3 regions of the Plantactinospora sp. CNZ321 genome follow, and region 3 is predicted to be linked to each of the others. Evidence: predicted binding sites of a transcription regulator. Region 3 holds the regulator's gene; each other region holds the start of a gene.

Region 1 (9,745 bases), 6.1 Mb from region 3:
TCGGCAAGCTCACCGGCGACCCGGCCCGGGCGGTCGAGCTGATCGGCGCGATCGTCAACGACGGCGTGCTGGCCCGGCTGGACGAGGTCGCCGGGATCGGTGAGCCGGTACTGCCGTCCCGCCCGGTCGAGCACCCGAACTACCCGGGCGCGGTGGTGCGTACGCCGCTGATCGCTAAGCTCGGCGCGGACGACGTCGGCACGTACGGGCGGGAGTGGTTCGGGCCGATCTCGTTCGTGATCGCCACCGACTCCACCCCGCACAGCCTGGCGATCCTGCGGCAGACCGTCGGTGAGCGCGGAGCGTTGACCGCCTCGGTCTACTCCACCGACCCGGGGGTGCTGGACGCGGCCGAGAGCGCGGCGATCGAGACCGGGGTGCACCTCTCCTGCAACCTCACCGGCGGGGTCTTCGTCAACCAGTCGGCGGCGTTCTCGGACTTCCACGGCAGCGGCGCCAACCCGGCGGCGAACGCCGCGCTGACCGACGGCGCCTACGTCGCCAGCCGGTTCCGGGTGGTGCAGGCCCGCCGGCACGTGTAAGGAAGGGCCCCCGCTATCGCTTCCGGTAGCGGAAGGGCCCCTTCCCGACCGGGCTGGGCGCTGGTGGGGTGCCGGGTCAGGCGGCGCGGCGCATCTGTAGCTCGCGGAGGGTGGGCACCGTCGGGTGTGCCACCCGTACCCCGGTGTCGACGAAGCCGAGCCGCTCGTAGCCCCGTACCGCCCGGTCGTTGCCGACCACCACCTCCAGCAGCAACTCCTGCCGACCGGCCGCCCTCGACCAGTCGGCCACCGCCTCGACCAGGGCGTCCAGCAGGCCACTGCCCCGCCAGGCCGGGGTGAGGTAGACCGCGAAGACCACCGTGAGCTCCGGCTGACCGGGCGCCGCCTGGCCACCCGCGTGCCCGACGACCCGACCGTCGACCTCGGCGACGAAGGCAGCCGTCCGGTGCCCGGTCGACATCCCGGCGATCCGGGCCGCGAACTCGGCGTGCGGCCGGGCCGCCGCGTCGGCGAGCGTCTCCAGGAAGGCCAGTGGCGAGTCCGCGAGCATCTCCAGGCGGATCGCCCGGACCCGGGCGGCGTCGGCGGGGCGTACCCGGCGGACCGGTGGCAGGTCGCGGCCGGGACACCCGACACCGGCCTTCCCTGCGCCGGGCGCCGGCCCGCTCTGGGCGTTCGGCCGGAGACCGGAACTGCCCGTCCCGGTGGACCGGTCCGGGGGAGCCGCTCCGGCCCGGTCGGTGGAGTGCCCGGACTCCGGCTCGGCGGCGGTCTGCGGGATGGAAGCCGGCACGTCCGTCATGGTCGCACGCCGTACGGCGACCAGTTCCGGGGGGTGACGGTGCCGCGTTCGGTTTCTGTACGGGCCCGTTGAGCTGCGTAGCGACGATCGCCAATGGGTCGGGCCGGAAAAGGACCGCCCGGATGGGGGACCGGTGACCGTTTTGGCCTAGTGCGCTGCGACCCGACCTTGGTGTACCGTGCGGATTCGGCCGCTCGATTTGTTGGACTCCAAATACATGATCCATTTGGAGAACGGCGACTCGGTTGGCCCCGGCAGGCATACGGCGTCGCCGGAGCTCGGGCAGCTCCGACGCGACCGAAGTAAGGAAGTGCACCGTGGCGCAGGGCACCGTGAAGTGGTTCAACAGCGAAAAGGGCTACGGCTTCATCGCGGTCGATGGCGGGCAGGACGTCTTCGTCCACTTCTCCGCGATCGAGATGGACGGCTACAAGGCGCTTGACGACGGTCAGCGCGTCGAGTTCGAGATCGCCCAGGGGCAGAAGGGCCCGCAGGCGGAAAAGGTCCGGGTCATCGCCTGAGCTGTCGGGCCACCGGCCCGCCGCTGAGGGCTCGACCCCGTTCCGTCACCATCCCACCGCCGGTGCACCCCCGGTCGGGGATTCCCTTGCCGGCCCAGTCCGGACTCCCCCCGTTGCGCCGACACGCCATGCAGGTGTGCCTGCACAACGGAGGTCGCCTGCCGGCCGGTTGACGGTCCACTGCGGGCCGGTCCACTGCGGGGCCAGGTCGCGGCGGGCCGGTCCGGCCGGACCAGGTCGCTGGACGGGTCCGCGCCAGGACGCTGGATGGGTCCACGTTCCGGCCCCCCGGGGTTTGGTCCTGGCGCCCCGGTCCGGCTGTCCAGTTCGGCTGCCCGTTCGACCCTACTTCCGGTCCCGTCCGGGCGCCGGTCTCCCGTCGATCCCCCGGCCGCCGCCGGCCCGCCCTGGGACTCGGGTCAACCGACCCACTCGCTTGCACTCGGCATGGGAGAGTGCTAAACAAGTGGTTGGCACTCGCACCCCGTGAGTGCCAAGGTCGGGGCGGTAGGGCCACGGTCGCGGGCCCGTGGAGCGGGTGTGCGGCACATGGCCGGTCGTCGCGGGCTGTCCGGCCCGGCCGGCGGACGTCACTGTCGCACAGCGCGACGGAGTCGAGCAGGCACCCTTGGGTGTCGGCAGACCCCGTCCGCCAGTGCCGTAGTGACGTCCGAAGGTGCGTAACCAGGCGGTAGGTCGGGGTCGACAAGGCTCCGGCGGCCGTGAGTGTCCAGGAGGACAACGCCGTATGGCCAAGATGATCGCGTTCGACGAGGAGGCGCGCCGCGGCCTTGAGCGGGGCATGAACACCCTCGCCGACGCCGTAAAGGTGACGCTGGGCCCGAAGGGCCGCAACGTCGTGCTCGAGAAGAAGTGGGGCGCCCCCACCATCACCAACGATGGTGTGAGCATCGCCAAGGAGATCGAGCTCGAGGACCCGTACGAGAAGATCGGTGCGGAACTGGTCAAGGAGGTCGCCAAGAAGACCGACGACGTCGCCGGTGACGGCACGACGACGGCGACCGTCCTCGCCCAGGCGCTGGTCCGTGAGGGCCTGCGCAACGTCGCGGCCGGTGCCAACCCGATGGCCCTGAAGCGGGGCATCGAGGCCGCCGTCGCGAACGTCTCGGAGGAGCTGAGCAAGCTCGCCAAGGACGTCGAGACCAAGGAGCAGATCGCCTCCACCGCGTCCATCTCCGCTGGTGACACCAGCGTCGGCGAGATCATCGCCGAGGCGATGGACAAGGTCGGCAAGGAAGGCGTCATCACCGTCGAGGAGAGCAACACCTTCGGGCTCGAGCTGGAGCTGACCGAGGGCATGCGCTTCGACAAGGGCTACATCTCGGGGTACTTCATGACCGACCCCGACCGGATGGAGGCCGTGCTCGACGACCCGTACATCCTGATCGTCAACAGCAAGATCTCGACGGTCAAGGACCTGCTGCCGATCCTCGAGAAGGTCATGCAGTCGGGTAAGCCGCTGGCCATCATCGCCGAGGACGTCGAGGGCGAGGCCCTGGCGACCCTGGTGGTCAACAAGGTCCGGGGCACCTTCAAGTCCGTCGCCGTCAAGGCGCCGGGCTTCGGTGACCGCCGCAAGGCCATGCTGGGCGACATCGCCATCCTGACCGGCGGACAGCCGATCAGCGAGGAGGTCGGCCTCAAGCTGGACGCCGTCGGCCTCGACATGCTGGGCCGGGCCCGCAAGGTCGTGGTGACCAAGGACGAGACCACCATCGTCGACGGTGCCGGTGACGCCGACCAGATCAACGGTCGGGTCAACCAGATCCGTGCCGAGATCGAGAAGAGCGACTCCGACTACGACCGCGAGAAGCTGCAGGAGCGCCTGGCCAAGCTGGCCGGCGGTGTTGCGGTGATCAAGGTCGGCGCGGCCACCGAGGTCGAGCTGAAGGAGCGCAAGCACCGCATCGAGGACGCGGTGCGCAACGCGAAGGCCGCCGTCGAGGAGGGCATCGTCCCCGGTGGTGGTGTCGCGCTGGTGCAGGCCGGCAAGACCGCCTTCGACAAGCTGGACCTGGTTGGCGACGAGGCGACCGGCGCGCAGATCGTCAAGATCGCGCTGGACGCCCCGCTGCGGCAGATCGCCGTCAACGCCGGCCTCGAAGGTGGCGTCGTGGTCGAGAAGGTCCGCAACCTGGACGCCGGGCACGGCCTCAACGCGGCCAACGGTGAGTACGTCGACCTGCTCCAGGCCGGCATCATCGACCCGGCCAAGGTGACCCGTTCGGCGCTGCAGAACGCGTCGTCGATCGCGGCCCTGTTCCTGACCACCGAGGCTGTGGTGGCGGACAAGCCGGAGAAGACCCCGGCTGCCCCGGCCGCGCCGGGCGGCGGGGACATGGACTTCTGAGTCCAGGCTCCACGTCGTGGGGGCGGGCCGCGTCAGCGGTCCGCCCCTTCGTCATGTCGGCATCCGCCGCTGGTTCCGTCGTTTCTCCGCCTGGCTGAACGGTTCCCGGATCGAGACCGGCGCGTCGTCCGCCGGCGCCACCGGCTCCTCGGGAGACAGGTCGTCGCCCCCGTCAACCGCTGCCCGCCACTCGGCGTCCCCGTAGTCGTCCTCCGTCATACTTCCTCCTCCACCGCAACGGTAGGAGGCGCGGGCCGGCTACATCGGCAAATCGCGCGGTCTCGATGTACGCCGCCCTGCGACCGCACCGTCGACGCCGACGACGACCGCGTACCCGGATCTCCTGCCGGCGGTGGAGTCAGGCCCGCCGGCGCCGCGTCCGATGCCACACGGCGGTGGGTGTGGCGACGAGGAGGAACACGACGCCCGCGCCGTAGCAGAGCGGCATCGCCCGGAGGACACCGGCGACCCACATCACCGTGAAACTGACGACGGAGATCGAGAACAGCGTCCGGAACAGTGCCTGCCGTGGCGCCGTACCGGTGCGGGTGGCGGCTTCCTCGGCGGCGGCCGCCTGGCCGGCGGCGCCGAGCATCAGATCCGGCGCCGCGCCGCCCAACGCCGCCACCAGGCCGGGCCGGAACGTGTCGGGATTTCGCCGGTCGCCCTTAACGACCGAGTGGACGACGGCCGCCCCGCCGGACGAGAGCAGGAACTCGAGCCCTCGGGCCGCGCCGAGTCCGTCGACCGCGGCGCGGAGCGCGGTGGCGAATCCCGGGTGCTCCTGCGCCGCCAGCTCGACATCCCGGGCGAACGTGCGGCGTGCCCTGCCGCTGCGCGGGCTCTGGAACAGGTACGTGGCGCCGATGGCGTCGTCGTCGTCGAGTCGCCGCCGGATCAGCTCGGACAGCTGACGGACAGCCTCACCCAGCCCCGGATCGGGCGGCGTCTGTGCACTCTGGAGCCAGACGGTGACGTACGCCGTGGCGGCCGCCGCGTACCCCGGCAGCTCCCGGGCCATCGCCGCTCAGTCCCCACCGGTGAAGCGGATCCGGCGACGACGTGCGACCAGCAGGACCGCCGTACCGGAGGCCAGCAGTAGCCCTCCGGCCACCAGCAGCGCGACGGCCGGCGTACCGGTGACCGGCAGGCCACCGCCCGCGCCGGCATCGTCGTCGCCACCTCCCGGACCGCTGCCCGGACCGGCGCTGCCGTCGGAGGTCGGTGACCCGCAGGGCACCGCCCGGACCGTGTGCGTGGCCAGGTCCAGGCCGAGTTCCGGGTTCCGGACCACCACGACCGCACCAGGCCCGGCCGGCACGGTGAACGTGTCGTTCGCGCGGGCCGGCACCACCCGGTGCACGGCCGCGACGCCGTCGACCAGCACGGTGACCCGGGTGGCTCCGTCGGCCCGACTGCTCAGTGCGACCCGCACCCCGGCACAGGCGTCCGCGACCTCCACCGCGATGGCGTCCGGACCACAGCCCGCGGGTTCCCGGTAGGTTCCCACCATCCAGGTGACCTGCTCGGGCCCGGGTGCCCCGCCGACGAGCGCGTAGTTGTCACCGTCGGCGAGCCCACGCACCAGCGTCACCGCGCCCGGCGGCACCGGTGCCAGCTCCTCCGCCGCCGGGCTCGCCGGGGTGTACAGCCGCAGCCCGGTGACCGCGGTGGTGCCCTCGTTCGACAGGCGCAGTTCGAGCACGTGGCACTGGGCCCCGGCGGTGACCGTCAGCCGGGGGACGTCCGCGCATCCGTCAGGCTCGCGGAACACCAGGTTCACGTCCGGCAGCCCGGCACGCCGCACGACGAAGGCGTCCCGGTCGGCGGCGCCGTACCGGCGGTTGCCGCGCTCGCGCATCTCGAACCGGTCGACCGCCACACCGTTGCGCAGCACGGTCGTCGCCCACGTCTCTTCGCCGCCGATCGTGCCGGTGTCCCAGCTGAGCACCGCGACGCCGCAGCGTTCGGTCAACGTGATGGGGGGCGGATCGGCGTGCGCGGGGGACGCCGAGCCGAGGATGAGGCCACCGGCGAGCAGGACGGCGGCGCCGGGGGCAGCGAGCAGGCTACGCAACCAGGTGGGGACACGCATCAACGAAACAACCTTCGGCTGGAACGACGGTGGCAGGTCACGGCGAGGGGGCACCGCACCCCGGACCGAGCTACTCCAGCACAGCGCCGCGCCGCTGGCATGAGTCCCGGGGCACTCATATCGCGCGGGGCGGGTACTCAGGCGCCGGCCTGCGCCGGGTCGGCGACGGCACGATGGTCGACCGGACCGGCGTGGCGAGCGGACGGTTGCGGACCCGGTGCAGCCGTCAGCAACCTCAGCCCGCCGGCCCGAGGACGTCCCTCAGCCCGGTCCGTCCGGAGACACCGAGCTTCCCGTACGCCCGATGCAGGTGGTTCTCCACCGTTCGTTCGGCCACGTGCAACCGGGTGGCGATGGCTCGGGTCGACTCGCCGCGCGCCGCGGCGAGCACGACGTCCCGTTCCCGTTCGGTCAACCCGATGAGCGGGCCGGCCGCCGCCAGCGCCGGTGTGCCGGCGGGTTCGGCGGCCCTCGACTGCAGTACGGCCAGCAGCCGGGCCCGGGCCGCGGCCCGGGGCTCGCCCGCTCGTTGCCATGCGGCGGCCGCCAGCGTCGCCGCCTCCGCGGCGTGCAGGGGCATGCCGAAGCCGGCGAACCGCTGGGCGGTCGCGAGCAGCCCCGCCCCGTCGCCGGTCGATGCGCCGGCGGCGTACCGCACGACCACCTCACCCAGCACCCATCCCGCCGGTGGGGGATAGGCGGTCAGCAGGCGTACCGCGAGGTCGGCCGCGCCCAGCCGCACGAGGTCGAGGGCGCCGAGGGTCGTGCTGCCGAAGGCGCCGCCCGCACCGTGGCGAGCGATCTCGTCGCCGAGCAGGGTTCGCACACTCGCCGGATCGGCCCGGACGCTGGCCCGCCAGGCCCCGGCGCGCGCCACCTCCATCTCGAACAGGCGGTTGGGATGCTCGCCGCCCCGGTAGCGGTCCAGGTCGGCGGTGGCGGCGGCGAGCTCCTCCTCGTCGCCGCACTGCGCCGCTGCCTGTACCCGCACCGCCGCCGCCCATCGGCACACCGGCCGCAGCGACCCTTCGGCGACGACGAAGGACTCCCTGGCCCAGCGCAACGCGGTCGCCGGCCGGCCGAGCATCAGGCCGATCATGCCGAGCGCGAAGGCGCTCAGCGCCTGCGCGGTCCGGTCCGGCGGATGCAGGCTCGACTGGTACGACGCCTCGGTCTGGGCGAACCCGCCGGCCGGGTCACCCAGGACGCAACGCAGCCAGCCGCCCGCCGGCCGCATGCTGTCGGCGTGCACCAGGCTCGGGCCGGTGTGCCGCGCGGCCAGTGGGACGGCCCGCGCGATGAGCCCGGCCGCGTCGGCGTACCGGCCGGCGAGCATCAGCGCCGCCGCGGCCGCGCTGGCCGCCGTGACCCGCGACTCGACCGGGTCCGCGTCGTCGCCCGGCGAACCCGGACCAGCACCCTGCGCCGTCGTCTCGAACACGGCCAGCGCCGCGTCGACCGTCGCGCAGTCCAATCCGTACGAGCGCAGGTAGAGGCGGGACACGTCGAGCTGTCCGGCCAACTCCGGGCCGGCCACCTCGGCCGCGTCGAGGACCGCCCGCGCTGCCGCCAGGTCGTCGGCATGATGTGCGAGCGCGGCGGCGTGCTGGACGGCGATCTCCAGCCGCTCGGTGGCGTTCGTGGCCTTGCCGGCCAGATCGGCGCAGCGCAGCAGGGCCTCGTCGATGCGCCCGAGGCAGAGCATGGCGCGTACCTCGGTCAACCCTGCCGCGACCCCGGCACCGTTGTCGTAGGCGTGCCAGGCCAGCCGCTCGGCCAACGCGTACTCCCGGATCAGGGCCGCCTGCTCGGCGGCCTGAAGCATCCGCTGCGGGTGTACGGTGCCACCCCCGTCGAGGCGCCAGATCGCGGTCCGCATCACGTCTTCGCTGCGCCGCGCACCGGTGCCGTCGATGGCGTCCGCGAGCCGACGGCTGTGCCGCACCCGGGCCAGCCCGGGCAGATCGGCGCGCAACAACTCGCCGTACAGCGGATGGCTGAGCCGGACGACGCGGCGCCGACCGGTGGTGCCGACCGTGACGAGGCCACGTCGCTCCAGCGTTTCGAGGGTGGCCTCACCGGCGAGTTCGACCGCGACCGGCAGCGGCAGGGGTTCACCGAGCGCGAGCGTCTCCAACGCGTCCCGTTCGGCCGGATCCCGGACGGCGAGCCGGTCGCGGAGCAGTTCGACCAGCCGCGCCGCCCGGCCGAGCGAGGCGGTCAGCCGCCAGACCCCGTCCGCCAGGCGCAGGTTGCCGCCGTCCAGGGCCGAGATCAGCAACTCGCGCAGGAAGAGCGGGTTGCCTCCGGTGGCCGCACGGAGCTGGCGCAGCGTGCGACCCTCGACGGGACCGCCCAACGCGGCGCCGATCAGCCTGTCGGTCTCGGCGGCGGTGAGCGCGTCAAGGTCCACCCGGACAACGCCGTGGTCCTTCCAGAGCGCGGTGAGCGGACCGGGTACGGCCGCTTCGGCGCGTACGGTGGCGAGCAGGGTGAGGGCACGCTCGGCGACGAGCTGGTGGATCACGATCGCCGAGATCTCGTCGAGTTGGTGCAGGTCGTCGACGAGAAGCACGGTGCGCGTCCCCCGGGTGAGCCCGCGCAGCACGTGCAGCCCGCGCTCGACGAGTCCGACCGGTGCGGCCGCGTCCGGCGGAAGTGCCCCGGTCGGGGCGGGCAGCAGGCCGGCGAGCCCGCTCAGGGGCAGTCGGGAACTTCCTGCGGCCGGCCGAGCCACCAGCATCCGGTGGCCGGCCGCCTCGGTGCCCGACGCCACCTCCTGGGCGAGTCGCGTCTTGCCCACCCCCGGTGTCCCGGCGATCAGGGCGCCACAGCGGCCGCCGCCGAACACCGCCCGGGTCACCACCGCCAGCTCGCGATCGCGCCCGATCAGCGGCAGCATGTCCGGGCCAGGCAGCATGCCGGCAGCGCAACTCCGCACCCGAGGCGTGACCTGAGCCGTTCGGTCCGGTTCTCCCCGTCGCAGCCGGTCGAAAACCGTGGCCGCCGTCGTCGGTGCAGCTGACATCCGACTAGAGCTGCTTGCGGTAGAGGAAGAACACCCGCTCGATCCGCGCCCCGGTGCTGCCGGCGTAGAACGGCACCGGCCCGACCCAGCCGATCTCGACCCGCAGATGTCCGGCCGCCCACTGGTCGCGCAGGCAGCGGCGGAGCAGCACGCCGCCGATCCCCAGCCCCTGGGCGGCGGGTGCGGTGCCCATCGGACCGAACCAGCTCGGCCGGGACGAGCCGTACGCGGCGAAGCCGAGCAGTTCCGGCGTACCGCCACCGGTGGGCGTACGGACGGCGACGTGGCAGCCGGCGCCCGCTCGACCGACCGAGTGCAGCAACTCGACGTCCCAACTGCCGCCGAAGGTCGACCGGGCGAACCCGGTCAACATCTCCAGATCTGCCGGCTCGGCTCGGCGTACCGTGACGCCCTGCTCCGCCAAC
Region 2 (9,745 bases), 5.8 Mb from region 3:
TCGAGCACCAGTGCCCGGGTCGCCAGGACGGTCGGCTTCGGTGCCCTGCCCGCCTGGTCACCGCCGGCTGCCGCGAGAAGATCCACCCGGGCTCCCGGTCGGGCCACGGTCAGCGCGGCCGGCTCGGCAAGCCGGATCGGTACCCCCACCGTCCCCGCCGGCACCGGCACCCCCGAGCCGCCGCCCGGGGTCGCCGAGCCCTCTGGCCCAGCCGGCAACCCGCTGGGCCGGGTCGCCGGTCCGGTCCCGGGCGTCCGAGTCGCACCGCCCGGCCAGGGCGTCCGAGTCGCACCGCCCGGCCAGGGCGTCCGAGTCGCACCGCCCGGCCCGGGAGACGGCGGTCCGTCGGACCGGCCGGAGCCGGCCACGTCCGCGGCGGTGCCGACCCGGCCGGGGGAGCCGGCGACCGGGACGGGACAGGACGCTGCCGGCTGGCGCAGGTAGAGCGCGCCGAGCGCGAGCGCCAGCAGGGCGGCGACCAGCATCCAGCGGAGTGTCGAGCCGGCACGCGGACGTGACCAGCGGGTCGGGCTCAGCGTGGCATCGCCACGGGTGGGCGTACGGTCGAGCGCCACGGCGAACCTCCTCGGCCCGGCGGCGCCGGTGGAGTCGGCGTCGTCCGGTGCGCAGCAGGCTAGGCGAGGGCACTCCGAAGCGGCGGCAGACGATTCAGACCCTGTGGATAACTCGGAGGGGTGTGGATAACTTGAAGGCCGGGTCGGCCCGGTGAGCCGGCGCCGCCAGCACCGTCGGAGGTGCTCAGGTCGTGCTGGTCGAGGAGGCGGAGGTCGCCTTCGGCTTGCTGCCGGACCCGCTCGACGTCCCGTGGACCGAGCCGGATCCTCCGCCGCCGTTGGCGGAGCCGGACGTGCCGCCGTTGGCCGAGCCCGAGCCCGAGCCCGAGTCGCCGCCGGAGCCGGTCGTCGCGGAGTCGCTCTTCTTCGACGCGTCGGACTTGGGTGCCGCGGAGCCGTCACCACCCTCCGAACTGTTGCTTCGGGAGTCGGTCCGGTAGAAGCCAGAGCCCTTGAACACGATGCCGACGGAGTTGAAGAGCTTGCGCAGGCGACCCTCGCACGCCGGGCACTCGGTCAACGGCTCGTCGGTGAAGGACTGCACCGCCTCGAGCTGGTTGCCGCACTCGGTGCAGGCGTACTGGTAGGTGGGCACGGTCCCCTCCGGATCTTGCAAGCCAGTTGGCACTCGACGTATCCGAGTGCCAATGGTGCGGCATCGTACCCGCTTTCGTCCAGCCGAGGTCTCCGGGCCGACTCTGCGACACCCCGACCGCCGAGCCGTCAACCGGACCCCACGGATTGGAGGCCACCGGTGGGGGTGAGCACGGCCCGTACCGGACGGTCGTGAGCTGCCGCCGGAACCGAATCGATCAACTCGCCGTCGTGCAACAGCGCCACCGTGAGGGCACCGGGAGCGGCCCGGGCCAGGGCGCGGTCGTACGAGCCGCCGCCGCGACCGAGCCGGATGCCGCGCCGGTCCACGGCGACTGCCGGTACGACGACCAGCTCGGCGGAGCTGATCGCCGCACGACCGAGCCGACCGGTGACCGGCTCCCGCAACCCCCGGCCGGCCGCGACCAGGCAGCCCGGTCCGGCGTACGGTGCCCAGTCCAGGTCGAGGTCCGAGCGGAGCACCGGCAGCAGGAGTCGCCCGCCGGGGCCCAGCGCGTCGGCCAGCGCGTCCGGCAAGCCGGCCCCACCCGGCTCGCTGCCGACCGGCACGTAACCGGTGATCAGGTGGGGTCGTACCCGCCGGATCAGGGTGCGGAGTTCGGTCCGGACGCGCTCGGCGGCGGCCAGTCGGGCCGGCGCCGGCAGCGCCCGGCGCCGGGCCAGCATCGTGAGCCGGAGCGCGGTCTTGCGCGGGCCAGCATCTCCATCCGAAAAATCCGGCACGTAACACTCCCGGGGGCAGGCCGGTTAACCATTGGGGTTGGGCCAGCATCGCAGCATCGCAGCATCGGGTGCGGAGTTTCCGGGGGGACGAGTGACGCTGCGTGGACGCTTGACCACCACCTTCCTAGCCATCGTGGTCGGGCCGGTGCTGGTCGGCGCGCTCTCTGTCGCCGGTACGGTCGCCACGGCAGGTCGCCATCGGGCCGAGCACCGGCTCAACCTCGCCGCCGACGCCGTCCGTACGACGGTCGGCGCGATCTGCCAACAGTTGCGCGCCACCGCCGGCGCGCTGGCCGTACTCTCCGATCCGGCCAGCCGGACCGGCGCGGCGGGTGAGGTGGTGACGCGGGGACTGGCGGACGCGGTCCTGATCACCGGTCCGGGCGGCGCGGTCGACTTCGTCACCCCGGCGGCACCGGCTCGGCCCTGGGCGTCCTGCTCAGGCCCGGCCGGCACCGGACCGGCGCCACGCGCCCTGACGGCCCGGGTGGACCTGCGGGACGGCTCGGGGGCGGTGACCGGTGGGGTCTGGGCGGCGCAGACCCTCGACGCGGCGTTCGTCCGCCGGCTCGCCACCGCCAGCGGAACCGCGGTGACGCTGCTGCGGGACGTACCCGGACCGGCCGCGACCTCGCCGGGACCGCCGTCGTCGGATTCCGTCGCCTCCCCGACGGATACCGCACCGACGGGTCCCGCACCGACGGATACCGCAGCGACGGGTCCCGCAGCGACGGGTCCCGCAGCGACGGGTCCCGCAGCGACGGATACCGGGGCCGCTGGCAGTGGTCCGTCCGCCGTCGGGAGTCCGGACGGCGGACGGCAGGGGGCCGAGTCGCCGAGTACCGAGTCGAACGGCTCCCGGGCGGCCGTGCTCGCCGCCGCCCGGCGGATCTCCGGAGACACGATCGTCCAGGCGGACGGAGGCCGGTACGTCCGCCGGGTCGGTCCGGCTCCCGACCAACCGCTGCCGCTCGTGCTGTCGGCGCCCCGCGATCCGCCGGCGGCCCGGTACGGACCCCTCGCGATCGTCGTACTGCTCGCCGGGGTGTTCGCGGTACTGGCCGCCAGCCGGCTGGCCCGGTCGACCACCCGGCCACTGGCCGAGCTGGCCCGGGCCGCCGACCGGGTCGCCGAGGGGGACCTGGCGACCCGGGTGCCGGTCCGGGCACCGGACGAGGTCGGCCGGCTCGCCGACAGTTTCAACCGGATGACCCGGGAGGCGGAGTCCTACCTACGGGCGCTGGTGACCAGCCGGCACCAGCTGCGCGAGCAGCTCGCCGTGCTCGGCGACACCCTGGCCAGCTCGCACGACCTGCACCGGGTCCTCCGATTGCTGCTCCGGGCCGCGATGACGGCGACCGGGGCCCGGGCCGGGGCGGTGCTGCTGCTCGACCCGAGGACCGGGGTCCTGGTCGCTCAGTGTGCCGAGGGTCTCGACCGGCGCGGCATCGGGCTCGGTCGGGCGGCGTCCACCAGCGGCCCGGTGGGCGAGGGACCGGAACATCCGGCCGACGACCGGCAGCGGCACGGCGAGCCGCCGGCGCTGCGGATACCGCTCGGCAAGGGACTGCTCGGCACGGTCGCGGCCACCGGCGAGCCGCGCCGGGGTCGGCTGGACCGGGACGGGCCACGTCTCTACGGTCGTGAGCCGCGCTGCCGAACGTACGTCGCGGTGCCGCTCCCGTCCTCCGGCGCCAACGGCCAGGTGCCGTATCCGGGGGTGGAGCCGGCGAGTGCCACGCCGCCGCTGCGCCCGGCCACCTCCGCCGGCTGGCCGGGTACGGCCTCGGGGTCGGGCAGCGGCCCTCCGAAGTTGACGCTCGGGATGGGCCGGACACCGGCCGGCGGACGTACCGCGGCCGGGGTACTCGCCCTCTACGACCGGCTCGGGTCGGACGAGTTCGACGACGTCGACCTGGTCACGCTCGGCAACTTCGCCGACCACGCGGCGGCGGCGCTGGAGAACGTCCGAATGCACGAGGAGGCGCAGCGGCTGTCGCTGACGGACCCGCTTACCGGGCTCTGGAACTACCGCTATCTGAAGGAATCGGTCCGGCGGGAGATCGAACGGGCCAGCCGGTTCGGCCGGATGCTCAGCGTGCTCGCCCTCGACCTCGACCGCTTCAAGGAGGTCAACGACACGTACGGGCACGCGGCCGGGGACGCGGTGCTCGCCGAGTTCGCCCAGCGGATCCGGGGTGCGATGCGGGAGGTGGATCTCGCGTTCCGCCAGGGCGGTGAGGAGTTCGTGGTGCTGCTGCCGGAGACGGACGCCCGGGGCGCGGCGACGGTGGCGGAGCGGCTGGGCGCGGCCGTCCGGGAGACTCCGATGGCGATCCGGCCCCGGCCCGGCGCGGTCGCCCCGGTCCGGGCCCTGGTCCCGGTCACCGTGTCGATCGGCGTCGCCGTCTATCCCGACCACGCCGCCACCGGACCGCAGTTGCTGGTGGCGGCCGACGAGGCGCTCTACGCGGCGAAGGCGGCGGGCCGGGACACCTACCAGATGGCCACGGCCGGCGGCCGGCCCACCGTCGAGGAGATTCCGGTCCGGGCCGGCGCGGCGACGCCGGACGACGGCCTTCCCTGGGCGGGTGGCCGGCCCGGGCCCGGCGGGTCCGGCGGGGCCGGCGGCTGGCCGGGTCGGGCGCGTCCGGGCGGGGACGGACCGGTCCGGGCGGGGCGTCCGGGCGGGGACGGACCGGCCCGGGCGGGGCGTCCGGGCGGGGACGGACCGGCCCGAGCGGGGCGCCCGGGCGGGGACGGACCGGTTACCGCGGAGGGCGGCCCGGACGGCGCGTTATCCGGGCCACAACCGCCGCGCCAGGGCCGTGGCCGATAGTCTCGCGACATGCCGGAGAACGCAGCTACCCCAGCCAACTCCTCGACGCCGACGGCCGGACGACGGGCGGTGAAGGCCGTCATCCCGGCCGCCGGCCTGGCGACCCGGTTCCTGCCCGCCACCAAGGTGGTGCCGAAGGAACTACTGCCGGTCGTCGACCGTCCGGTGTTGCAGTACATCGTCGAGGAGGCTGCCCAGGCCGGTATCGACGACGTACTGCTGATCACCGGCCGGGGCAAGACCGCGATGGTCGACCACTTCGACCGCCGGCCGGACCTGGAGGCCCGGTTGGAGGAGAAGGGCGACCCGAAGCTGCTGGAGGCGGTGCGGGGGCCCGGGGAACTGGCGCAGATCTACACCTGCCGGCAGCCGGAACAGCTCGGCCTGGGCCACGCCGTCGGGTACGCCGAGACGCACGTCGGGGACCAGCCGTTCGCGGTCCTGCTCGGCGACGAGTTCGTGAACCTCGCCGAGCCGCTGCTACCGGCGATGCTGGACCTGCAGGCCCGGACCGGCGGCATTGTGCTGGCCTTCTTCGAGGTGCCGCCGGACGAGACCAAGCGGTACGGCATCGCCTCGGTGGCGCCGGCGGACCGGAGCCTCTCCGACCTCGGCGAGGTGGTCGAGGTGACCGGGCTGGTGGAGAAGCCGAAGCCGGAGGACGCGCCGAGCAACCTCGCGGTGCTCGGCCGGTACGTGCTGCCGAGCTCGATCTTCGAGGCGATCGGGCGTACCGGGAAGGGAAGCGGCGGGGAGATCCAACTCACCGACGCGATGGGTCTGCTGCTCAAGGAGGGTATGCCGGTGCACGCGATCATCTACCGTGGCACCCGCTACGACACCGGCATGCCGCTGGGCTACCTGCAGACCGTGGTGCAACTGGCCTGCGAGCGTGAGGATCTCGGTGCGGAGTTCCGGCAGTGGCTGGGCGAGTTCGTCGCCTCCGACGCCGGCCGCCGCACATGACGCCCTTCTGCGAGGTGACGGTGTGACAGCGACGGCCGATGCCGAGGCGGCCGCCAACGAGCTGACGCCGCTCGCCGACTACCTGGGCAGCGTGCTGCGCAGGTTGCGGGCGCTTCCCCCGCTCGACCTCGACCTCACCCAGGCGTACGGCAACGTGCTCGCCGAGGACGTCGTGGCGCCGCACGCCTATCCGGCCTTCGACCAGGCGGCCATCGACGGGTACGCGGCGCGCTGGGAGGACATCTCGGGCGCGGGGCGTACCGGTGGCGCGGCCGGCGGCTACGGCCCGAGCCGGCTCGGCGACCCCCGCCCGGTCCGGCTCAACGTCGTCGGCGACCTCGGCGCGGCGAGTTGGCGGCCGGTCCGGCTGACCCCGGGCGCCTGCTTCTCGGTGGCGGCCGGTTCGCCGCTGCCGATCGCCGCCGACGTGGTGGTGCCGGTGGAGTGGACCGACCAGGGCATGGCGGCGGTGGAGATCTTCCGGACCCCGAAGCGCGGCTACGGGCTGCGCCGGGCCGGTGAGGAGCTGCCGGCCGGTACCCTGCTGGCCCGCTCCGGCTCGTACATCTCGCCGGCCCTGGTCGCGGTCTTCGCGGCGACCGGCATCGGGCACGTGGTGGTCCGGCCGAGCCCCCGGGTGGTGATCGTGGCGACCGGCGACGAGTTGGTCGACGTCGGCCGGGCCAGCCAGCCGGGGCAGGTGGTGGACATAAACTCGCACGCCTTGACGGCGGCAGCGGCCGAGGTGGGCGCGCTGGCGTACCGGGTGGGCATCTGCGACGACGATCCCGAGGGGCTGCGCGGGCTGCTGGAGGACCAGACGCTCCGGGCCGACCTGATCATCACGACGGGCGGTACCGGTGCCGGCCCGGGTGACATGATCCGCCGCGTACTGTCCCGTCGGGACGGTGGCCGGGCCAGCCCGGTGACCTTCATGGAGGTCGCCCTCTATCCCGGAAGCGCCCTCGGGTTCGGTACGGTCGGAGCCGAGGAGGTACCGGTGGTCTGTCTACCCGGTGAGCCCGGTGCGGCACTGATCGGCTTCGAGGTGCTGGCGAGGCCGGCGATCCAGTTGCTGGCCGGCGCCGAGCCGGTGTTCCGGCCCAGCGTCCGGGCACACCTGCTGGAGACCGTTTCCTCGCCGTCCGGGCTGCGGGAGTTCCGGCCGGCGCACGTGGCCGAGCGGCGCGGCGGCGGCTACACCGTGCAGCCGCTGCGCGGTGGGCCCTACACGCTCTCCGGGCTGGCCGAGGCGAACGGCCTGATGGTGCTCGGCGAGCGGGTCACCAGCGCGGCGGCCGGCTCCACCGTGGACGTGCTACTGCTGGACCGGCGCAGGTGACCGGGCTGCCACCCTGGCAGGGCGGTGCCGGCGACGGCGCCAGGGTGTTGACGAGGAGGCGTGGGTTGCCGACGGGAAACCGGGCGTGAACCTTGCCGCGACCCCGGGCTGGCCGGTCGTACTCCGGGACGGTGCGGTGCTGCTGCGCCCGTACCGGCGGTCGGACGCGGGGGCCTGGTCCGAGGTGCGCTGCGCCAACCAGGCCTGGCTGGCGCCATGGGAGTCCTCCCCGCCGGGCCGGTGGGACGAGATGAACTCGCGGATCGCGTTCCGCTGGGTCTACCGGGACCAGCGCAGACAGGCGCGTCGCGGCGAGGCCATGCCGTTCGCGGTCTGCCTGGTCGAGGGCGCCCGGGAGCGCCTGGTCGGGCATCTCAACCTGGGCAACATCGTGCGGCGGGCGTTCTGCTCGGCGTACGTCGGCTACTGGGTGGACGGTCGGGTGGCCGGGCGCGGCGTGATCCCGACCGCGATGGCGCTCGCCGTGGACCACGCGTTCGGGCCGGCCGGGCTGCACCGGATCGAGGTGAACATCCGGCCGGAGAACGGCCCGTCCCGGCGGGTGGTGGAGAAGCTGGGCTTCCGCGAGGAGGCGTACCACCCGCGCTACATGCACATCGACGGCGCCTGGCGTGACCACATCGGGTACGCGATGACCAGCGAGGAGGTCGCCCGGGAGGGTGGCCTGCTGGCCCGCTGGCACCGGGTGCGCGCCGCCGCGTCCTAAAGCGGTGTCGCCGGGGCGTCGTCGACAGCTCCGCGCAGTCCGGCCCGCCGGGGATCTCGTGCCGGATGCGGGCCGGGGTACCGCATGTTGATCTCCTTCGTCGCTGGTCGGCCGGCGCGCCGCACGATTTTCCTGGTCTGTCCCCGTAACCTGAAGTAATCGGGACGTGCGGCAACGTCGGACGGACCCGCGTCGGCTCCGGGAGCTGATCCGCGCCTGCCGTGGACGCGCCCGGCGGTGCGGGAGAGGCTCGTCCGGTCGGTTGCCCGAGGTGGGTGACGGGAGGGATGAGGGTGCCGGCCTCGGTGCTCCTCGCCGTCCTCGCCGCAGCCGGTCTGCTCGCCCTCGCGCCGGCACTGGTCCGCCGGTACGACGCCACGGAGCGGCTGGCCGCGGAGCGGGCGCAGTCGACGGCGCGGGTGCTCCAGCGCCGCCGACGGCGACGCAGCGTCCCGGGGCGGCAGCCGGTAAATCCACCCCGCACTCGAATCGTCACCCTGCGCACTGGTGTTCCCCCTGCCGACCTGGCCACCGCCCAGCCGGTCTCGCCGGCCGCCAGCCCCGGCACGCCGGTCTCCGGGCCGCCGGTCTCCGGGCCGCCGGGGAACGGTCGGCGCAGCCGTCGACTGCGCTCGGTGCCCCGCAACCCGGGCCCCGCCCGGCGTCGTTCACCGCCCGCCCGGCACACCCCGGCCGTCTACCGGAGGCGCCGGGTCTTCGTCGCCCTGCTCCTGCTCAACTTCGTCGAGCTGGTCGGGGTGGTGCTGGTCAGCCCCGGCTTCTGGATCGGCTTCGCGACCACCGCGACACTGCTGGGCGCGTACCTCGTACACCTGCGGAGCCGGGCCGTCGCCGAGCGCCGGCGGCGGCGCGTGCAGGCTCGCGAGGCGGCCTGGCTGGCCGCCCGGCAGGCGGAGGTCCGGCGTGCCCAGGCCCGCCGGGCGCAGGCTCGCCGGGCGGCGCAGCGCCGCCTGGCCGCCCAGCGGGAAGCGGTACGCCGGGCCGCGCTGGGGATGAACCGGGCGACCGACCTTCCTCCGGCGGCCAGCGGGGGCGGCCGGGCGGCGGGTTCCGTCTCCTACCGGCGGGCCGGCGGGCTGCGCGGCCGACCCTACGAGGCCGGGGGACGGTGAGCGGCTCCCGGTGACGTCGGCGGGGCTGGTTCGCGCCCGGGGCGGCCGACCTGTTAGCCTTGGCGCCGGCCTGCCGGTTCGTCGGCTTGGTCAAGGGGCTGTGGCGCAGACCGGTAGCGCACCTCGTTCGCATCGAGGGGGTCAGGGGTTCAAATCCCCTCAGCTCCACCACAAAGCAGCAGGTCAGGGGCGGGTTCTCGGGAGATCGAGAGTTCGCCCTTGATCATTTGTCCGTCTGGCGTCGTCGGACGGAGCCCCAGTTCGTGGCACGTGGCGGACGATCTCAAGCCGAACGGGTGAGGTGGGCGACCGGGGCGGCCTGGCTGGAACATCACGTTGCGGCAGTCGCGACGGTGGCCCCGTGTCCAGGCTCAAGCTGTAGAAGCGGAGTTCGGTATCCCGCGGTAGCCCGAAGCGGCTACGCCACGCTTCCGACGAGGCGTACCGGCCGACGGCCGCGGCATTGGTTCGTCGCGAGAGCCGTTGCCGACGGAGGGCATTGCGTCCGTCGCAACGCCCTTTGCATCCACTTTCCACCCGGCTTCCACGCGGCCCGTTGATCGTGGGCTCACGAGGGCGCACCGTGCGCCTTCGGTGCGACCTTCGGGTCGTGCCCGCTGATGAGAGGAAGGCGGAGTATGTACAAGTTGGTCGAGAGAGCGGGGTCGAGGCTCCTGGGACTGTTCGTCCCGGAGGTCGAAGCGTCCGCCGCCGCCTGCGGCTGGAAGTACTTCAGCTCCTGCTGGCAGTGCGGCTACGGGGCGTGCGACGCGTACTGCTGCGACGGGTCGGGTTGCTCGACGATCCTCTGCTACTGAGCCGCGT
Region 3 (9,745 bases):
TCCCGCGCATCGCCGGCTCCCGGCCGACCGTGCAGGCGACCGCGCCGGTGGCGTTGCCCAGCAGAGCCCGGGTCAGCACCTCGGACTCGTCGGCCCACTGCTGGTAGGCCCGGGGGAAGGCCGACCGCTGCACCCGCTGCGCCGCGACCGTGACCTCCATCTGTTCCCAGCCGCGGACCCTCTTGAGCGCCTTGTAGAACCTGGTCGCGGCGTAGCGCGGATCCCGGATCTGCTCCGGCGTGCCCCAGCCCTGACTCGGCCGCTGCTGGAAGAGTCCGACCGAGTCCCGGTCACCGCCGGCCAGGTTGCGCAGCCGGGACTCCTGGAACGCCGTTGCCAGCGCCACCACCACGGCCCGCTCCGGCATCCTGTGCCGGACACCCACCGCGGCGATGGTCGCGGCGTTCGCCATCTGCTCGGCGTTCAACGTGACCCGGCCGTCCGCCTCGACCACGCAGCCCGGCGCGGCGCTGGGGATTGGCAGGGTGTGCCCCATCTCGCGGGCTCCCAGGTAGACGCCGAAACTGGCAACCGCCGCGAGCGCCACGCCCGCCGCCACCGCTGCCCGAGTCTGCACCGCCACCCCCTGTCTGATAGCCGGACACAGCCTACTTCGACAGCCCAAAATCCTGAGTCGATCACGGCCGGTGCCGGTGCCGGTGCTGGTGCCGAACCGGGTTCGTCCGCCGGATCGACCGGCCGAGGGTGGCCGCGTCCTTGCTGCCGGCCGCCCGGAGTCAGCTTCCGGGTACCCATCGGGCGGGCCGTTTCTCGCCGAACGCCGTCACGCCCTCCCGCCCCTCCTCGGAGTGGAAGTACCGCACCGACAGGTCGCGCAGTTCCGCCAGGTCGGCCCGGAAGCTCTCCGCCGGGCCGCGCCGGAGCAGCTCCTTCGCCCCGGCCAGCGCGCCGGGCGCGCCCCGGACCAGCGCCAGGCAGTACGAGGCGACGGTCTCGTCCAGCGCCTCGGCCGAGGTAACCGTGGTGACCAGGCCGATCTCGGCCGCCCGACGACCGTCGAAGGTGTCCCCGGTCAGATAGAGCTCTGCGGCGGCCCGAGGTTGCAGCCGGGGCAGCACGGTCGCCGAGATCACCGCCGGGATCACCCCGAGCCGTACCTCGGTGAACGCGAAGGTCGCCTCCTGGGTGCAGATCGCGACGTCGGCCGCGGCGATCAGGCCGAGTCCACCGGCCCGGGCCGGGCCGCCGATCCGGGCCACCACCGGCTTCGGGCACTCCCAGATCGCCGCGAGCACGTCACCTAGCATCGCCACCGGCACGGTGCCCTCGCGGTACGCCGCCGCGGTCTCCTTCAGGTCGGCGCCGGAGCTGAAGACCGGCCCGGTGTGCGAGAGCACCACCACCCGGACCTCGTCGTCCGCCGCCGCCGCGCCCAGCGCGTCGAGCAGTTGCCGGAGCAGGGCGGTGGAGAGCGCGTTGCGGTTCTGCGGGCTGTCCAGGGTGAGAGTCGTCACTCCGTGCGTGGTAGAGACCCGGACGAGCGGATCGGAAGCTGAGGTCATGGGCGGCACACTAGTCGCATGCCTGGAGTGCTCCCAGCGGGCGAGCCCGTACCCGTCGACGGGGCGCTGCCCGACGCCGCCCTGGCCACGGTGGGTGGCCGTGGCTTCGGTGTCTACGTACACGTGCCGTTCTGTGCCAGCCGCTGCGGCTACTGCGACTTCAACACGTACACCGCGACGGAACTCGGCGGGACGGCGGGCCGGGACGGCTACGCCGACCAGGTGCTCGCCGAGCTGCGCCTGGCCGCCCGGGTGCTGGCCGACCGGCCGCCGGCCCGGGTCGACACCGTCTTCGTCGGTGGTGGTACGCCCACCCTGCTCCCTCCGGACGATTTGGCCCGGATCCTGGACGGCATCGACCGGACCTGGGGGCTGGCCGCCGACGCCGAGGTCAGCACCGAGGCCAACCCGGAGTCGGTGACCCCGCAGTCGCTGGCGGCGCTGCGGGTCGCCGGCTACACCCGGATCTCCCTGGGCATGCAGTCGGCCGCCCCGCCGGTGCTGGCGATCCTCGACCGCCGGCACACCGCCGGCCGGGCGACCGAGGCCGCGCGGGAGGCTCGGGAGGCAGGATTCGCGCACGTCAACCTGGACCTGATCTACGGGACGCCGGGGGAGCGGGCGGAGGACTTCGCGGCGTCGCTTCAGGCGGTGCTGGCCGCCGGGGTCGACCACGTCAGCGCGTACGCCCTGATAGTGGAGGACGGCACCCGGCTGGCCGGCCGGATGCGGCGCGGGGAGTTGGCGTACCCCGACGACGACGTGGCCGCGGACCGCTACCTGGCCGCCGAGGCCGCGCTGCACGAGGCCGGCTTTTCCTGGTACGAGGTCTCGAACTGGGCCCGGACGCCGGCCGCTGCCTGCCGGCACAACCTGCTCTACTGGACCGGCGGCGACTGGTGGGGCCTCGGCCCCGGCGCGCACAGCCACGTCGGCGGGGTCCGCTGGTGGAACGTCAAGCACCCGTCGAGTTACGCGGCCCGGCTGGCCGCCGGGCAGTCACCGGGGCAGGCCCGGGAGGTGCTGTCGGCGCGGGAGCGGCAGGCGGAGGAGGTGCTGCTCCGGCTCCGCCTCGCCGCCGGGCTGCCGTTGGCGACGCTCGACGACGCCGGGCGGTCGGGTGCGGCCCGGGCCCGCGAGACGGGACTGCTGGACGGTGCGGCGTACGACGCGGGCCGGGCGGTGCTCACCCTGCGGGGGCGGCTGCTGGCCGACGCGGTGGTCCGGGACCTGCTGCCCTGACCCGGTACGCCGCGTCGCGGCACCGTGGCGTGCAAGGAGCGGTCCCGACAGCACGATGGCCCGCGCCGGATCCGGCGCGGGCCATCGGGGGTTTCGGTCGGTGCTACTTGATCATGCGGATGGACATCGGGTACTGGTACAGCACGCCCTCGTTGGCCTTCATGCCGGCGATGATCGAGAAGATCACCACCACCAGCCAGGCAATCAGCGGCAGGAAGATCAGCACCAGGGTGCAGGTCCCGACGATGATCGAGACGATCGAGATGATGCCCCAGGTGATCTGGAAGTTGAGCGCCTCGACCGCGTGCGCGCGCACGGTCGGCGACTCGTTCCCCTTGGCCAGCAGCGCGACGAGCGAGGCGACGAAGCCCACCGCGATCCCGCCGAAGTGGGCGATCAGGGCCCAGGTCTTCTCGTCGCTGTTGGCGTAGCCCGAGGGCGCCGGGGCGCCGTAGGGGTTGCCCGGCGGGTAGCCGCCCGGGGGCTGGCCGCCGGGGGGCGGGTAGCCACCGGGGGGTGGATAACCACCCGGCGGGGGATAGCCGCCGGGCGGGGGATAGCCGCCACCGGAGGTCGGGTATGTCCCGCCACCGGAGGTCGGGTACGTCCCGCCACCCGACGTCGGGTATGTCCCGCCGCCGGAGGTCGGGTAGGTGCCGCCGCCGGAGGTCGGCGGGGGCGTGCCGGGCGCGCCGTACTGGGGCGCCGCCGGCGGGGGGTATCCCTCGCCTGGCGTCGGGTATTGACCCGGGTTCATCGGGGCGGTCGGGTCCTGGGGCGGACCGCCGTATTCTCCGGGAGGGCGAGGCGGTTCAGTCATGGAGGTCACGGTAGGACTCCGGCTCAACCGGCGCCAGCCGCCCCCCGAATTGAATCTGGACAATGGCCGACCGTACCTGCTAGGCCCACCGGGGTAGGGTGTGCTGGCAAGCCGGTTGTCCGGCTTCGGATAGCCCTTCCAAACGATCATCGCGCCGGGTAGGCCTTGGTCGTAGACTGGCACTCGCTACAGTCGAGTGCCAGGGCGACCTGGCGCCCGACCGTCGTGGTCGCTCCGGTCGTTCCGCGCGGCCGGGGCCGGGACGTCGCAGGGAGGTGAGGATGGGTCTCGACGACCGCAAGCTCGACGTGCTGCGCGCGATCGTGGAGGACTACGTCGCCACCCAGGAACCGGTCGGCAGCAAGGCCCTGGTCGAGCGGCACCAGTTGGGGGTCTCCCCGGCGACCGTCCGCAACGACATGGCCGTGCTGGAGGAGGAGGGCTACATCCGGCAGCCGCACACCAGCGCCGGCCGGGTGCCCACCGACCGGGGTTACCGGCTCTTCGTGGACCGGCTCTCCCGGGTCAAGCCACTCACCCCGGCCGAGCGCCGGGCGATCGAACGCTTCCTGGTCGGCGCGGTCGACCTCGACGACGTGGTGCACCGTACGGTTCGGCTGCTCGCGCAGCTCACCCGGCAGGTGGCCGTGGTGCAGTACCCGAGCCTGGCCCGCTCCTCCGTCCGGCACCTGGAGCTGGTGCCGATCTCCACCACCCGGCTGATGCTGGTCATGATCGCCGACACCGGTCGGGTGGAGCAGCGCCTGGTCGAACTTCCCACCCCGATCACCGCCGACGACGTGACCGACCTGCGCCGGCTGATCAACGAGCGGCTCGGCGGCAAGAAGCTGGCCGAGACCCCGCCCCTGGTCCAGGCGCTGGTCGACGAGGTGTCTCCCGGGCTCGGCCCGGCGATGACCACGCTCGCCACCGTGCTGCTGGAGACCCTGGTGGAGCGGCACGAGGAGCGGATCGCGCTGGCCGGCACCGCCAACCTTACCCGTGGCGGGCTGCTCGACTTCCAGGGTTCGCTGCGACCGATCCTCGAGGCGCTCGAGGAGGAGGTCATCCTGCTCAAGCTGATCGGCGAGGTGGAGCCGAACACCCTCCAGGTGCGCATCGGCGACGAGAACGAGATCGACAATCTGCGGGCCACCTCGGTGGTCAGCACCGGATACGGTCCGGGGACGACCATCGTCGGCGGACTCGGCGTGTTGGGCCCCACCCGGATGGATTACCCGGGCACCATCGCCACGGTGCGGGCCGTGGCACGCTACGTCGGCGACGTGCTGGCGCAGAACTGACCACCAAACCCATCCCTGACGACCGGCGGACGGTAACGCGAGACAGACATGAGGACACGGAACGCAGTGGCCAAGGACTACTACGGGATTCTCGGCGTCAGCCGGGACGCCTCCGACGACGACATCAAGCGTGCCTACCGAAGGTTGGCGCGCCAGTACCACCCGGACGTGAATTCGGATCCGGAGGCACACGAGAAGTTCAAGGACATCAACGCCGCGTACGAGGTCCTCTCGGACGACCAGAAGCGGCAGATCGTCGACCTCGGTGGCGATCCGCTGGCTCCCGGCGGCGCCCCCGGAGGCGGCCCGGGTGGTGCGGGCGGTCCCTTCGTCGGCTTCCAGGACATCATGGACGCGTTCTTCGGTGCCGCGGGCGGCTCCCGAGGACCGCGTCCGCGTACCCGGCCCGGTGCCGACGCCATCCTGCGGCTCGAGCTCGACCTGCCCGAGACGGCCTTCGGGGTGGAGGCGCCGATCGCGGTGGACACCGCCGTGCTCTGCACCACCTGCACGGGGGCCGGCACGGCGCCCGGCACCCATCTCACCACCTGCGAGGCGTGCGGCGGGCGGGGCGAGGTGCAGTCGGTGCAGCGCACCTTCCTCGGCCAGGTCGTCTCGTCCCGGCCGTGCACCGTCTGCCAGGGGTACGGCACGGTCATCCCGCACCCCTGCCCGACCTGCGCCGGGGACGGCCGGGTGCGTACCCGCCGCTCGCTGACCGTCAAGATCCCGGCCGGGGTCGAGGACGGCATGCGGATCCGCCTGGCCCAGCAGGGCGAGGTCGGCCCCGGCGGCGGTACGGCCGGCGACCTCTACGTCGAGATCCACGAGCGGCCGCACGACGTCTACTCCCGCAAAGGAGACGACCTGCACTGCCGGGTCACCGTGCCGATGACCGCCGCCGCGCTCGGCACCCGGCTGACCATCAAGACGCTGGACAGCGAGGAGCCGGTCGACGTCAAGCCGGGCACCCAGCCGGGCTCGACGCTGCGGTTGCGGGCTCGGGGCGTGCCACACCTGCGCGGCACCGGCCGGGGTGACCTCTACGTGCACCTCGACGTGCGTACCCCGACCAAGCTCGACGCCGAGCAGGAGCGGATGCTGCGCGAGTTCGCCAAGACCCGGGGCGAGGAGGTCGCCGAGTTGACCAAGCAGGGCGGCTTCTTCTCCCGGATGCGGGACGCCTTCAACGGCCACGCCTGACGGGCGCGCCACCCGCCGGCCTCGACACCGCGACCCGCTAACCTGCACGCCGTGAGCGCGCCGCTGTTCCTGGTCGAGTCGCTGCCGTCGGACGACTCCGTCACGCTGGACGGTCCGGAGGGGCACCACGCCGCGACCGTGCAGCGGCTGCGTACCGGTGCGGAGCTGCTGCTCGCGGACGGGCGCGGCGGCACCCTCACCGCCGTGGTCACCGCCGTCGGCCGGGGCACCCTGACCGCCTCGGTCACCTCCCGGTGGTACGTCGACCCGCCCGACCCGCGCCTGGTCGTGGTGCAGGGCATCGCCAAGGGCGACCGGGGCGAGCTGGCGGTGCAGGCGATGACCGAGGTCGGGGTGGACGAGATCGTGCCCTGGGCGGCCGAGCGCTCGGTGGCGCAGTGGCGCGGTGACCGGGGCGCCCGCGCCCGCGACCGCTGGGTGGCGACCGCCCGCGAGGCGGCCAAGCAGGCCCGCCGGCCCTGGCTGCCGACAATCGCCGGGTCGGCGCGGGCGCCGGACGAGTCGCTCCGGGCGGTGGCCCGGCGGGTCGCCGACGCGGCGGCCGGTTTCGTGCTGCACGAGGCGGCGGCGGCCCGGCTCGGCACCGCCGAACTGCCCGCGACCGGTGACATCGTGCTGGTGGTCGGTCCCGAGGGCGGCGTGTCGCCGAACGAGCTGGCGGCGTTGACCTCGGCCGGCGCCGTGCCGGTCCGGCTCGGACCCGAGGTGTTGCGTACCTCCACCGCCGGCGTCGCGGCCCTCGCCGTCCTCTCCACCCGGCTCGGCCGCTGGTGACCGACGGCCGGCACCGGGTTCTGGGCGCCGGGTGTCAGAGGTCGAGGGTGGTGCTCCGGCGGATGTCGGCGATGCTGTGTGCCGCCTCCAGCCGGTACCGGCCCGGTCGGGTCCGCCAGCCGCCGTCCGGCTCCCAGACCTGAAAGGTGCGGCCCGGCAGCGGTACCCGGACGGTCACCGCCTCCCCGGGAGCCGCCTCGGCAGCGGCGAAGCCGGCCAGCCAGCGGACCGGACGGTCCGACTCGGTCGCCGCCGGGCCGGCGTACACCTGCACCACCTCGCGGCCGGGACGGCGACCGGCGTTGCGGACGGTGACCACCGCGACCGGCCCGCCCGGTCCGGCCTCGACGGTCAGCGACTCGTACGCCCAGTCGGTGTAGCCGAGCCCGTGCCCGAACGGGAAGAGCGGCTCGGCCCGCCAGCCCCGGTAACCGACGAAAACCTCGTCGGGGTAGTCGAGGACCCCGTCGGTCGGGGTGGTGGAGAGCGCCGGGCAGTCCTCCGGCCGGCGTGGCCAGGTGGTGGGGAGCCGCCCGCCCGGCTCCGCCCGGCCGAGCAGCACGTCGGCGAGCGCCGCCCCGGCCTCCTGGCCGGGAAACCAGGTGAGCAGGATCGCCGCCACCTCGTCGGCCCAGGGCATCAGCACCGGTGAGCCGGCGTTGACCACCACGACCGTCCGGGGATTGGCCGCCGCGACCCGGGAGACCAGTTCGTCCTGCCGGCCGGGCAGCGCCAGCGTGCCCCGGTCGAACCCCTCCGACTCCACCTCCTCGGTGGTGCCGACCACCACCACCGCGACGTCGGCCCCGGTCGCCGTCCGAATCGCCTCGTCGAGAAGCTCGTCCGCCGAGGCGACCGCGGGCTCGGCGTGCCCGAGGGTGAACGACACGAAGCCCGGGTGGTCGCCGTCGACCATCCGCTGGGTGAGCCGTACCTCGACCGGTTCACCGGCCCGGACGGGAAGCTCGAACCGGCGCTCGACGGTGGCCCGGAAGACCGTGCCGGGCTCCTCGGCCGGGTCGTAGAGCGGGCCGTCGAAGAGTTCCACGCCATCCACGACCAGGGTGAAGACGCCGAAGCCCTCGACCGCGAGCCGGGCGGTGCCGGTGCGCAGCGGCGTGTGCGTGGCGGTGAGGTCGACCGCGGCGAGATCGTCCGGGGGCAGCCCGTCCGGCGGGTCGCCCATCCAGCGCACCGTCGCCCGGTCCAGTTCGGTCCGGTAGCGCTCCCGGCCGTCGGCGTCGCGCAGCGTCGCGACGATCGGGGTCCACGCCACCCCGCCGGCGGCCGGCAGCCGGAGCCGGGGGTCGGCGCCGACCGCGTACCCGAGGTCGGCGTCGGGGAGCGCGGCGGTCAGCCCGGCGAGCGGGGAGATCACGTGTGGCGGCGCGACCAGGGCGCTGCCGCCGCCCTGGATCCGCGCGTCGTCGGCGAGCGCGCCGAGCACCGCGACCCGGCGCAGCCGGCCCGGATCGAGCGGCAGCAGGTCGCCGTCGTTGCGGGCCAGCACGAAGGAGCGGACCGCCACCACGTGCGCCAGGGTGGCACCGTCCGGTGCGCGCGGCAGATCGGCCGGGTCCACCGCCGGGGGTACGCCGTCGAGCAGTCCGACCCGACCGGCGAGCCGGAGCACCCGACGTACCTTGTCGTCCACCTCCGCCTCGGCGACGGAGCCGGCGCGGACGGCGGCGACCAGCGCGGCACCCCAGGGGTCGCCGACGGCCGGCATCACCACGTCGAGTCCGGCGTTCGCGGACGCCTCGGTGGTCCTCGCCGCCGTCCAGTCGGAGACCACGATCCCGTCGAAGCCCCACTCCCGCTTGAGCAGCTCCCGGAGCAGTCCGGCGTGCTCGGTCATGGTGTGCCCGTTGACCCCGTTGTAGGCGGCCATCACCGCCCAGACCCCGGCGGCGACGATCCGCTCGAACGGGGCGAGGTAGAGCTCCCGGAGCGCCCGTTCGGAGACCCGGACGTCCACGGTCATCCGTTCCGTCTCCGAGTCGTTGGCGACGAAGTGCTTGACCGTGGCGCCCACACCGAGGTCCTGTACGCCGGTGACGTAGCCGACGCCGATCTCGGCGCTGAGCAGCGGATCCTCCGAGTAGCACTCGAAGTGCCGGCCGCCGAGCGGGCTGCGGTGCAGGTTGACGGTGGGGGCGAGGAGCAGGTGGATGCCCCTGCGCCGGCACTCGGCGGCGAGCACCCGACCCGCCTGCCGGGCCAGCCCGGGGTCCCAGGTGGCGGCCAGCGCGGTCGGGCTGGGCAGGGCGATCGACGGGTCGTCCGGGGCCCAGCGGACGTCGCGTACCCCGATCGGGCCGTCCGACATCACCAGCGAGTCGAGCCCGATCGCGGGTACGGCCGGCAGGGTCCAGAAGTCCTGGCCGGAGAGGAGTCGGACCTTGGTCTCCAGGTCCAGCGCGGCGAGCGCCCGTTCGAGCACCGCGTCGGCTCCGCTCCTGGCCGTGGCGTCCGCGTCGACCGTCGCCCCGTCCTGCCGATCCACCGTCATCCTCGCGCCCCCTCCACCGGCCGGATATCGATCATCCTGCCAGCCGGAGGCCGCCCAGGACACCGCAGAGCCGCGGTCGTCGGCACGTCGCGCCGCCCGACGGCCGCTGTCCCGACACCGCAGGGTGCCCCCGGCGCCGGCCGGTGGCTGGGCGGCGGGGTCAGGTGCGCAGGTAGGAGGCGCCGTTGAGGTCCACTATGGTGCCGGAGGCCCACTCCGCCTCGGGTGAGGCCAGCCAGTGCACGGCGGCGGCGATCTCCTCCGGCCGGGCGACCCGGTGGAACGGGCTCTGCGCCCGGATCGCGTCGCCGCGCGGCGCCTTGAGGTGCTCGTTGGTCATGTCGGT

The links. Region 3 encodes HrcA, which represses chaperone genes, less so after heat shock. Its sites were predicted from a motif close to GGTTNGCACNCTCNNNNNGAGNGTGCNAACC; they were not measured.
Region 1: the regulator HrcA is predicted to act here: its motif matches at 2,295-2,325, upstream of groL (chaperonin GroEL).
Region 2: the regulator HrcA is predicted to act here: its motif matches at 1,195-1,225, upstream of EV371_RS30515 (FmdB family zinc ribbon protein).

What each region holds. Positions count from the first base shown of each region.
Region 1 covers NZ_SHKQ01000001.1:7,248,259-7,258,003, reverse strand. The annotation lists gene paaN (phenylacetic acid degradation protein PaaN) at 1-542, shown strand, start outside; gene EV371_RS31570 (GNAT family N-acetyltransferase) at 619-1,116, opposite strand; gene EV371_RS31565 (cold-shock protein) at 1,623-1,826, shown strand; gene groL (chaperonin GroEL) at 2,575-4,197, shown strand; gene EV371_RS33645 (hypothetical protein) at 4,249-4,416, opposite strand; gene EV371_RS31555 (hypothetical protein) at 4,556-5,218, opposite strand; gene EV371_RS31550 (LPXTG cell wall anchor domain-containing protein) at 5,225-6,292, opposite strand; gene EV371_RS31545 (LuxR family transcriptional regulator) at 6,528-9,212, opposite strand; gene EV371_RS31540 (GNAT family N-acetyltransferase) at 9,325-9,745, opposite strand, start outside.
Region 2 covers NZ_SHKQ01000001.1:7,025,318-7,035,062, reverse strand. The annotation lists gene EV371_RS30520 (hypothetical protein) at 1-575, opposite strand, end outside; gene EV371_RS30515 (FmdB family zinc ribbon protein) at 760-1,170, opposite strand; gene EV371_RS30510 (5-formyltetrahydrofolate cyclo-ligase) at 1,299-1,913, opposite strand; gene EV371_RS30505 (diguanylate cyclase) at 2,023-4,752, shown strand; gene EV371_RS30500 (sugar phosphate nucleotidyltransferase) at 4,762-5,718, shown strand; gene EV371_RS30495 (molybdopterin molybdotransferase MoeA) at 5,741-7,060, shown strand; gene EV371_RS30490 (GNAT family N-acetyltransferase) at 7,146-7,787, shown strand; gene sepX (divisome protein SepX/GlpR) at 8,075-8,920, shown strand; tRNA gene EV371_RS30480 (tRNA-Ala) at 9,015-9,091, shown strand; gene EV371_RS33620 (hypothetical protein) at 9,568-9,738, shown strand.
Region 3 covers NZ_SHKQ01000001.1:1,195,439-1,205,183, reverse strand. The annotation lists gene EV371_RS05270 (hypothetical protein) at 1-583, opposite strand, end outside; gene EV371_RS05265 (enoyl-CoA hydratase family protein) at 738-1,523, opposite strand; gene hemW (radical SAM family heme chaperone HemW) at 1,542-2,765, shown strand; gene EV371_RS05255 (DUF4870 domain-containing protein) at 2,869-3,585, opposite strand; gene hrcA (heat-inducible transcriptional repressor HrcA) at 3,867-4,889, shown strand; gene dnaJ (molecular chaperone DnaJ) at 4,956-6,092, shown strand; gene EV371_RS05240 (16S rRNA (uracil(1498)-N(3))-methyltransferase) at 6,144-6,887, shown strand; gene EV371_RS05235 (glycoside hydrolase family 3 C-terminal domain-containing protein) at 6,922-9,399, opposite strand; gene EV371_RS05230 (SDR family oxidoreductase) at 9,560-9,745, opposite strand, start outside.